Regions from separate parts of the Lentibacillus salinarum genome, predicted to be linked through region 2. Evidence: a T-box and tRNA genes for the amino acid it is inferred to sense, from the RefSeq annotation. Region 2 holds a T-box; the other holds one or more tRNA genes.

Region 1 (4,431 bases), on a different contig from region 2:
TGCTTTAATAATGGGGAAGGTATGTGACAGATTTCAGCATGGTTCGAAGGGTGGAATAATCTTTGGATATCGATGTGCAGACACTGTTGTTTGAATTTATCGGCGGATTGGGTATTTTCCTGCTGGGTATTAAATATATGGGGGAAGGCTTGCAGAAATCCGCCGGTGACAGGCTGCGAGATATACTTGACAAAACGACCAGCAATCCGTTCCTGGGAGTTTTGGCCGGTATAGTGGTCACAATTTTAATTCAGAGCAGTTCCGGTACGACTGTCTTAACGGTCGGTCTGGTTAATGCCGGCTTTATGACCCTCAGGCAGGCAATCGGTGTGATCATGGGAGCCAATGTCGGAACAACGGTGACGGCTTTTATCATTGGAATTGACATCGGCGAGTATGCACTGCCTATCCTGGCACTGGGGTGCTTTTTGTTATTTTTCTTTAATAATCAAAAAGTTAATAATGTGGGACAGACAGTTTTTGGCTTTGGTGCATTATTTCTTGGACTGGAATTAATGAGTGGTGGCATGTCACCACTACGCGAAGTACAAGCATTTCAGGATCTGACGCTAAGTATGAGTGAGCATTCCATTTTAGGTGTTGTCATCGGAACGTTGTTTACATTTATTGTCCAAAGCTCAACGGCCACAATTGGTATTCTCCAGGGTTTATATTCTGAGGGTGCCATTGGGCTTGAAGCTGCCTTGCCTGTATTGTTCGGTGATAATATTGGGACAACCATTACAGCGGTTCTGGCGTCAATTGGGGCTACTGTTGCAGCGAAACGGACGGCATATGTTCACGTCATTTTTAATCTGGCGGGTGCTGTTATTGTTATACTGTTTCTTGGTTTGTTCAGCCAGTATGTTGCATATTTGCAGTCTGTCATTGACCTGAACCCGGAAATGACGATTGCCTTTGCCCATGGAAGTTTTAACCTAGCTAACCTTATCATTCAATTCCCGTTCATTGGGACACTCGCATGGATCGTAACGAAAATGATTCCAGGCGACGACGCAATCATTGAGTATAAACCGAAACATTTGGACCCGATTTTTATTCAGCAATCATCCACATTGGCATTGGATCAGGCAAAGGCGGAAATCATCCGCATGGGTGAATACGCGTCTAAAGGGCTCGAGGAAACGAATTTATATTTAACCACACAAAACCAGAAGCATTCGGAAATATCGATGCAAGTCGAGGGAGCACTCAATAACCTTGACCGAAAAATTACAGATTATCTGGTGGAATTATCCGGGGAATCCATGTCTGAAATAGAAGGTGCGAAACATACAGTATTAATGGATGCTGTACGAGACGTTGAACGAATGGGTGACCATTTTGAAAATATAATTGAATTGATTGATTATAAAATATCCAATAAAGTTTATTTGACAGAACAAGCCCAAGAAGATTTGAATAACATGTTTGATTTAACGATTCTGACTGTCAAACAGGCTGTGAAATCACTGGAAAATATGGATCGCGAAGAAGCTTTGGCTGTCGTCCAAAAAGAAGATCAAATTGACAGAATGGAACGCACTTATCGCAAGAAGCATATTATTCGAATGAATGAAGGGCTTTGTACCGGATCGGCAGGAATTGTATTTGTTGATATTATCAGCAATCTGGAGCGGATAGGGGATCACGCTTCAAATATTGCAGAAGCTGTTTTGGGTGAATAGTTAAAGAAAGAGGTGTTTACACCTCTTTCTTTTACAGTTTCTTGTCTCGTTCAAACGATATAGGCACAATATGTACGGGATTTAACAGCGGTTTGAATTTACCGGTTTTTCTTATTGAAACCCCTTGGTGAACATGCTATAATGTTTAGTGTCGCTTGCATCGTTTGATGTGCTTTTATTTTACATAAAAATCTTCAGACCAGATGATTGACAGATTTTGTCGGACATGATAAATTATATTTCGTCGCTGATTAAAATGGAACACAACACGATTTAGGTTATACTGCAATGATAGGACAAATCAGATTATTCCACAGTAGCTCAGTGGTAGAGCAATCGGCTGTTAACCGATCGGTCGCAGGTTCGAATCCTGCCTGTGGAGCCATGTGGCGGCGTAGCTCAGCTGGCGAGAGCGTACGGTTCATACCCGTAAGGTCGTGGGTTCGATCCCCTCCGCCGCTACCAAATCTAATAGATGGCGGCCGTGGCGAAGTGGTTAACGCACCGGATTGTGGCTCCGGCACGCGTGGGTTCGATCCCCACCGGTCGCCCCATAAGCCATTCATTAGTCATTAATTATCTAGGAACGATGTGGACCCTTAGCTCAGCTGGTCAGAGCTATCGGCTCATAACCGATCGGTCGCAGGTTCGAATCCTGCAGGGTCCACCACTAAACTGGAGGTATACCCAAGTCTGGCTGAAGGGATCGGTCTTGAAAACCGACAGGCGGGTCAAACCGCGCGGGGGTTCGAATCCCTCTACCTCCTCCATACATAATGAAGAGAAGTCGGAAGTCAGACGACAGACATTGTAAATCATAGCTGGCCGCAAGCATCTTGAGTAAGCTTCGAAGTATCATTTGTTGCGAGAACTAAATAACGAACTAAAACATCATACGGCTCGGTAGCTCAGTCGGTAGAGCAACGGACTGAAAATCCGTGTGTCGGCGGTTCGATTCCGTCCCGAGCCACCATTTTTAAACAAGCTGAATCGCTTGTTTTTTTGTTTTACATATAAAGAAAACGGGAAAATGAATAATACGATGCGCCTTATCAGCTGAATGCCTGTAAAGATGCGTTTAATTTGCATATGCAGGAATGCTCTGATAGGCTAAAGATAAAGGTTGAATATTCAATCCTTTTGATAATGAATATTAAAGGAGGACATTCAAAATGGCAAAATTCGAACTACCAGAACTACCATATGCCTACGATGCTTTAGAACCGACTATTGACAAAGAAACCATGAACATTCACCACACGAAGCATCATAATACTTACGTAACAAAACTCAATGCTGCAATTGAAGGCAAAGCAGACCTTGAGAATAAGTCACTTGAGGACTTAGTGGGTAATCTTAATGCTGTGCCTGAAGACATTCGTACCGCTGTCCGCAACAATGGCGGTGGACATGCTAACCACAGTCTATTCTGGAAAGTTATGTCACCGAATGGTGGCGGTGAACCATCAGGTGAACTAGCAGACAAGATCAATGAAAAATTTGGCAGCTTTGATAAATTCAAAGAAGAATTTGAAAATGCCGCCAAAGGGCGCTTTGGCTCCGGATGGGCTTGGCTTGTTGTCAATAATGGCAATTTGGAAGTAACCAGCACACCAAACCAGGATTCACCACTTATGGACGGTAAAACGCCTATCTTAGGGCTGGACGTTTGGGAGCATGCTTACTACTTAAAATACCAAAACAAGCGTCCTGAATATGTTGCCGCATTCTGGAACGTTGTTAATTGGGATGAAGTTGAGAAAAATTATAACGAAGCAAAGTAATATGACTTATCGAAAGACACGGGAACACTCCCGTGTCTTTTCTGTTAGTGCCTGATTTCCGCCGTTTCTTTCCCTTCAGCCTACAGATAAAGTTCCACGCTTACATGTTCCGAACACTGCATATCTGAGTCCGAATTGCTCACACTATAAATGAACGAAAAGGAGCATCGATATGCACAAAAGTTTGGAAAAATTGGCAGGCAAAATCGAAATAAGCCGGGACCTCATTTTACTCCTGGTGATCGGCGGACTGTATTCGCTCAGTATTTTCCTTTCCAACACCTTTGTCAATATATATTTATGGAAGCAGGCAGGGGACTATGTGACCATCGCCTTTTATAATCTGGGGATTTATTTATTCCAGCCCCTTACCTTTATAGTGGCAGGAAAAATTGCAAAGAAAGTTGATCGTGTGATTGTTTTGCGTTTAGGGGTGATATTTTTATCCCTGTTTTTTTTAAGTGTCCTGATGATTGCCGAGAAAGCTGCCACGTATAATTTTATGCTCGGTAGTGTGCTGGGCATTGGCTTCGGATTTTACTGGCTTGCTTTTAATGTTTTGACGTTTGAGATAACCGAACCCGAGTCAAGGGATTTTTTTAATGGGTTTCTCGGCGTGTTGCAATCATTTGCGGGTATGATTGGACCGCTGCTTGCTGGTACCATCATTGCATCTATGAAAGAGAACATTGGGTACAGCGTTATATTTACGATTTCGTTCATTCTGTTCATTGGAGCCGTCGTGTGCAGCTTTTTCCTGAAGCGGCGTCAGGCAGAAGGTCTTTTTCATTTTAAGCGGGTCTTGATGGAACGCGGACATAATAAAAACTGGCGAAGAATTCTAAATGCCCATGTAACACAGGGACTCCGGGAAGGTATCTTTTTATTCGTCATTTCCATTTGGGTGTTTATCACCACTCAAAGCGAATTTGCTTTAGGGATGTTTAATTTATTTCTAT
Region 2 (4,431 bases):
CAGGGTGTTTCTCGACTTTAACATTCACATACTGGTACGCATTCGCATCAGATGCCTCATCCATTACGTCGGCTTCGGAAACGATAAATAGTTGATGCAAATTGGAAATGCCGGCAAGCACTTCTTTTGTCTCGCTATCTTTTGGAACAATGGTCAACTTGGCTTCCAGTGATTTGCCGATGACTTTGCCTTCCCGCGCTTCTTCCAGTGCTTTCAGAACATCATCCCGGACGTTCATGAAATGATCCCATTTTTCATATAGTGTGTCAATGCCGGTAATTTTCCTTGGTTCCGGAATATCGGTGAGCTGGACACTTTCTTCTCGGGCGCCTGGAATGTATTCCCACATCTCATCAGCTGTATGCGGAATGATCGGCGTTAAGAGTTTCACCAATGTGGTCACAATCTCATAATAAGCGGTCTGGATACTGCGGCGACGATGGTTATCCGCTGCTTCGATATATAAAATATCCTTGGCAAAATCAAGATAGAATGAACTCAAGTCAACCGTACAGAAATTATGAATGGATGAATAGATCGGTGAGTATTCGTAATGGTCATAGCTGTCACGGACATTCTGCAATAAATTCTGCAGACGGTGCAGCATATAGCGGTCAGCTTCTTCCATCTCCGCTTCAGGTACCATGTCTTTTGCCGGGTCAAAACCAGCCAAATTGCCAAGCATAAACCGAACCGTGTTACGGATTTTACGATAAGCTTCGGATATTTGTTTCAAAATATCCTGGGAAATCCGGACATCCGCCTGATAATCAACCGATGATACCCATAAACGCAGAATGTCGATACCAAGCTGCTTTTGAATTTTTAACGGGTCCATCACGTTACCGAGTGACTTGCTCATTTTCCGGCCGTTGCCATCCAGTGTGAATCCATGACTAATAATTGTTTCGTAAGGTGCACGACCGGTAACCGCCACTGCCGTGGAAATGGATGAGTTGAACCAGCCGCGGTACTGGTCGCTGCCTTCCAGATAGACATCAGCCGGACGTTTGTGATCCTCACGCCCTACTAACACGGCTTCATGGGACGAACCGGAGTCAAACCAGACATCCATGATATCCATTTCTTTCGTAAAGTGGCCATTTGGACTATGCTCAGACGTAAATCCTTCAGGTAAAAGATCTTTGGCATTGCGTTCAAACCACACATTTGAACCGTGCTCGGCAAATAATGTGGAAACATGTTCAACTGTTTCATCGGTAATAATCGGTGTATTATCCTCAGCATAGAAGACCGGAATCGGTACACCCCATGTGCGCTGCCGGGAAATACACCAGTCTTCACGGTCACGCACCATGTTGTACAGGCGTGTTTCACCCCAAGCAGGATACCAGTTAATTTGATTGATTTCATCCAAAATGTTCTGCCGGAAATCTTTGATGGATGCAAACCATTGGGATGTCGCACGAAAGATTGTCGGTTTTTTCGTCCGCCAGTCATGTGGATACGAATGAGTCATGAATGTCAGCTTCAGCAGTGCTCCGACCTCTTCCAGTTTTTCGGTGATTTCTTTATTGGCTTTATCATAAAATTGCCCTTCAAAACCTGGTGCCCCATCAGTGAAATAACCCTGGTCATCAACCGGCGACAGTGGTTCGATACCATACGAACGTGACATATAAAAGTCATCTTCACCGTGTCCAGGTGCTGTGTGGACACACCCGGTACCGGCATCTGTCGTCACATGGTCACCCAGCATGACAAGCGAGTCGCGGTCATAAAACGGATGTTTCGCAACCACTTTGTCCAATTCCTGCCCCTTGAAGGTTTTGACGACTTCCGGGTTTTCCCATTCTAACGCATCGCTAATGGTTTCCAGTAGTTCATGGGCAATCACATATTTCTCACCATTGACAGCAACTACCGCATATTCCAATTCCGGATGAACGGCAATGCCAAGGTTTGCCGGAATCGTCCATGGGGTTGTCGTCCAGATGATCATTTTTTCATCGACATCAAGCACACCTTTTCCATCTGTTACATCAAACGCGACATAGATGGATGGTGAGCGCTTGTCATAATATTCGATTTCCGCCTCAGCAAGTGCTGATTCGGATGATGGTGACCAGTAAACAGGTTTCAGTCCTCTGTAAATATAACCTTTTTTGGCCATTTCACCAAACACTCTGATCTGAGCTGCTTCATAATCTTTGGTTAGCGTAATGTACGGGTTATCCCAATCCCCTCGGACACCAAACGTTTTAAATTGATTTCGTTGATTGTCAAGCTGTCCCATAGCATATTCAGCACATTTTTGTCGGAACTCGGCAACGCTCATTTTTTTGCGGTCAACTTTTTTCTTTTTCGTCAATGCTGTTTCCACCGGCAAACCATGTGTATCCCAGCCGGGAACATATGGCGCATGATAGCCGCTCATTGATTTATACCGTGTGATAAAGTCTTTCAATATTTTGTTGAGTGCATGCCCGATGTGCAAATCACCATTGGCATACGGTGGGCCGTCATGCAGAATAAACAGCGGACGTCCTTTAGTCCGTTCCATACCTTTTTCGTAAATGTGGTTCTCGTCCCACTTTTTCTGCCGCTCAGGTTCTTTGTTCGGCAAATTCCCGCGCATCGGAAACTTGGTCTTTGGCATTAGTAATGTCTCTTTATAATCCAATCTATTTTCCTCCTTATGTTTCCAAAAGAAATTTTTCGTAACGTGTGTTGTTAAATTTTGGCCACATTGAATATGCTCGTCACGTTGCAAGTTGGTTCGGCGTTGCCTGTGCTCCTCGCAACTCGCAGCATATTCGGCGGATGATTTTTGCTCGTTGCTTTTGCGGGTGGATTCGAAATTCGCTACCGTCATAAAAGACAATCTTTAAGAAAAAAGCCCTGAAAATAAAAAAAGCCTTCTCATCCTCAAAAGGGACGTGAAGACTCGCGGTACCACCCTTATAAATTTAAAAATCATCCATTGATTCATTTTAAATTCACTCGAGATTCGTAACGTGAATAAACCGTCCACTCCTACTCGGATTCAGAATGGATACTCGGGAGTGATGTTCAGAATGCCGCACTGTTTCAGGCTTTCACCAGTTCCTGATTCGCTGGACAAGTCAGCATCCTACTGTCTCCGTCATCATATGGCATATTAATATAAGAGCATTATATGTAAATAACGAGCAAACGTCAAGGTCTATCGCCTATGCTTTGGTTTCGGCGTAATCGCCCATTTCCTCTGTTTCCCCTTCCGTATCTGCTTCCTCACCAAATAAATCATCCCAGTCACCTGCATCAATGACATCAAGCTGGGCTTCTACCATCATTTTCAGCCGGGTCCGGAACACTTTTGCCTGTTTCTTCAATTCCTCAATATCCATTTCAATCCGGCGTGATTTATTCAATGATTCATTCACAATCCGGTCCGCATTTTTTTCAGCTTCCTTGATAATCAATTTTGCTTCCTTCTGGGCGTTGCCTTTCAATTCTTCAGCTGTTTCCTGTGCAATTAAAATGGAATTATTCAATGTACTTTCGATATTCGTGAAATGTCCCAGCTTTTCATTTAACTGGTCCACTTTTTCCTGTAAATCTTTTTTTTCGCGGATGGTCATTTCATAATCTTTAATCACTTGATCCAAAAATTCATTGACTTCATCCTCATCATAGCCGCGAAAGCCTCTCGTAAATTCTTTATTATGAATGTCCAGCGGTGTTAATGACATACAGGCCACCTCCTTAAGCGGTTTTTCTCGATAAATCTATCAAGACATATATGTTATTTCGACAAGAACACCAAAATTCCTGCAAACTGTCCAAATTATTTTAATAGCGCTGTGGTGATACTGACCTTATCTTTTTTGGTTCGACCATTGATCCTGATCAATTTACTTCTGCCTTTGCCTCGCAATGAAAGCATATCGCCCGTTTCCAAAACGAATTTGCGATCATCGGTCACTTTATAATTCACTTTCACGTTTCCTTTTGTAATCATCTCTGCTGCCTCTTTACGGGACAAACGATAGATGGCCTTCACTACCGTGTCCAGCCTGAGCGAGGAGACAATATGATCGGATTCCACCCAGTTGATTTCTCTTTCCAGCGCAGATAAAAGCGGTTCTTCTTCCAGCTTTATTGTCGTATGTTTAATATCCGTCAAATTTGTGAGCACATAGGGAGCAATTTCATCCGCCGTCATGATTTGAATCAACCCATCTTCAACTATGATATCGCCCAGTTTTTGTCGTTTAATGCCTAAAGACATAAATGCGCCCATCACATCACGATGGCTGAGCGTCACAAATTTTGTATGGTAAGAACCCTGCAATAAGGTCAGCTGAAAGATATCTTCAGTGACGTCCTCGTACAGCGGTGCAATAATGACCCGTTTCCGTTCGGCATTTTGGCTGCCGCCATGCGTATGAACTTGCAAATCCTCCATGCTTGTCCCCGCCAACATAT

What was found. A T-box is a leader RNA that pairs with one kind of tRNA and senses whether it is charged. The one in region 2 lies ahead of ileS (isoleucine--tRNA ligase), so its partner is inferred to be a tRNA-Ile.
Region 1: it has a tRNA-Ile gene. The T-box ahead of ileS (isoleucine--tRNA ligase) is inferred to sense a tRNA for this amino acid. The anticodon was not compared.

What each region holds. Positions count from the first base shown of each region.
Region 1 covers NZ_JBHTNH010000029.1:133,772-138,202, forward strand. Annotated here, with positions in the region: gene ACFQ4A_RS15270 (Na/Pi cotransporter family protein) at 63-1,688, shown strand; tRNA gene ACFQ4A_RS15275 (tRNA-Asn) at 1,999-2,073, shown strand; tRNA gene ACFQ4A_RS15280 (tRNA-Met) at 2,077-2,153, shown strand; tRNA gene ACFQ4A_RS15285 (tRNA-His) at 2,167-2,242, shown strand; tRNA gene ACFQ4A_RS15290 (tRNA-Ile) at 2,282-2,358, shown strand; tRNA gene ACFQ4A_RS15295 (tRNA-Ser) at 2,366-2,458, shown strand; tRNA gene ACFQ4A_RS15300 (tRNA-Phe) at 2,586-2,661, shown strand; gene ACFQ4A_RS15305 (superoxide dismutase) at 2,861-3,472, shown strand; gene ACFQ4A_RS15310 (MFS transporter) at 3,645-4,431, shown strand, end outside.
Region 2 covers NZ_JBHTNH010000002.1:61,689-66,119, reverse strand. Annotated here, with positions in the region: gene ileS (isoleucine--tRNA ligase) at 1-2,644, opposite strand, end outside; T-box leader at 2,892-3,119, opposite strand; gene ACFQ4A_RS01070 (DivIVA domain-containing protein) at 3,174-3,695, opposite strand; gene ACFQ4A_RS01065 (YlmH family RNA-binding protein) at 3,791-4,431, opposite strand, start outside.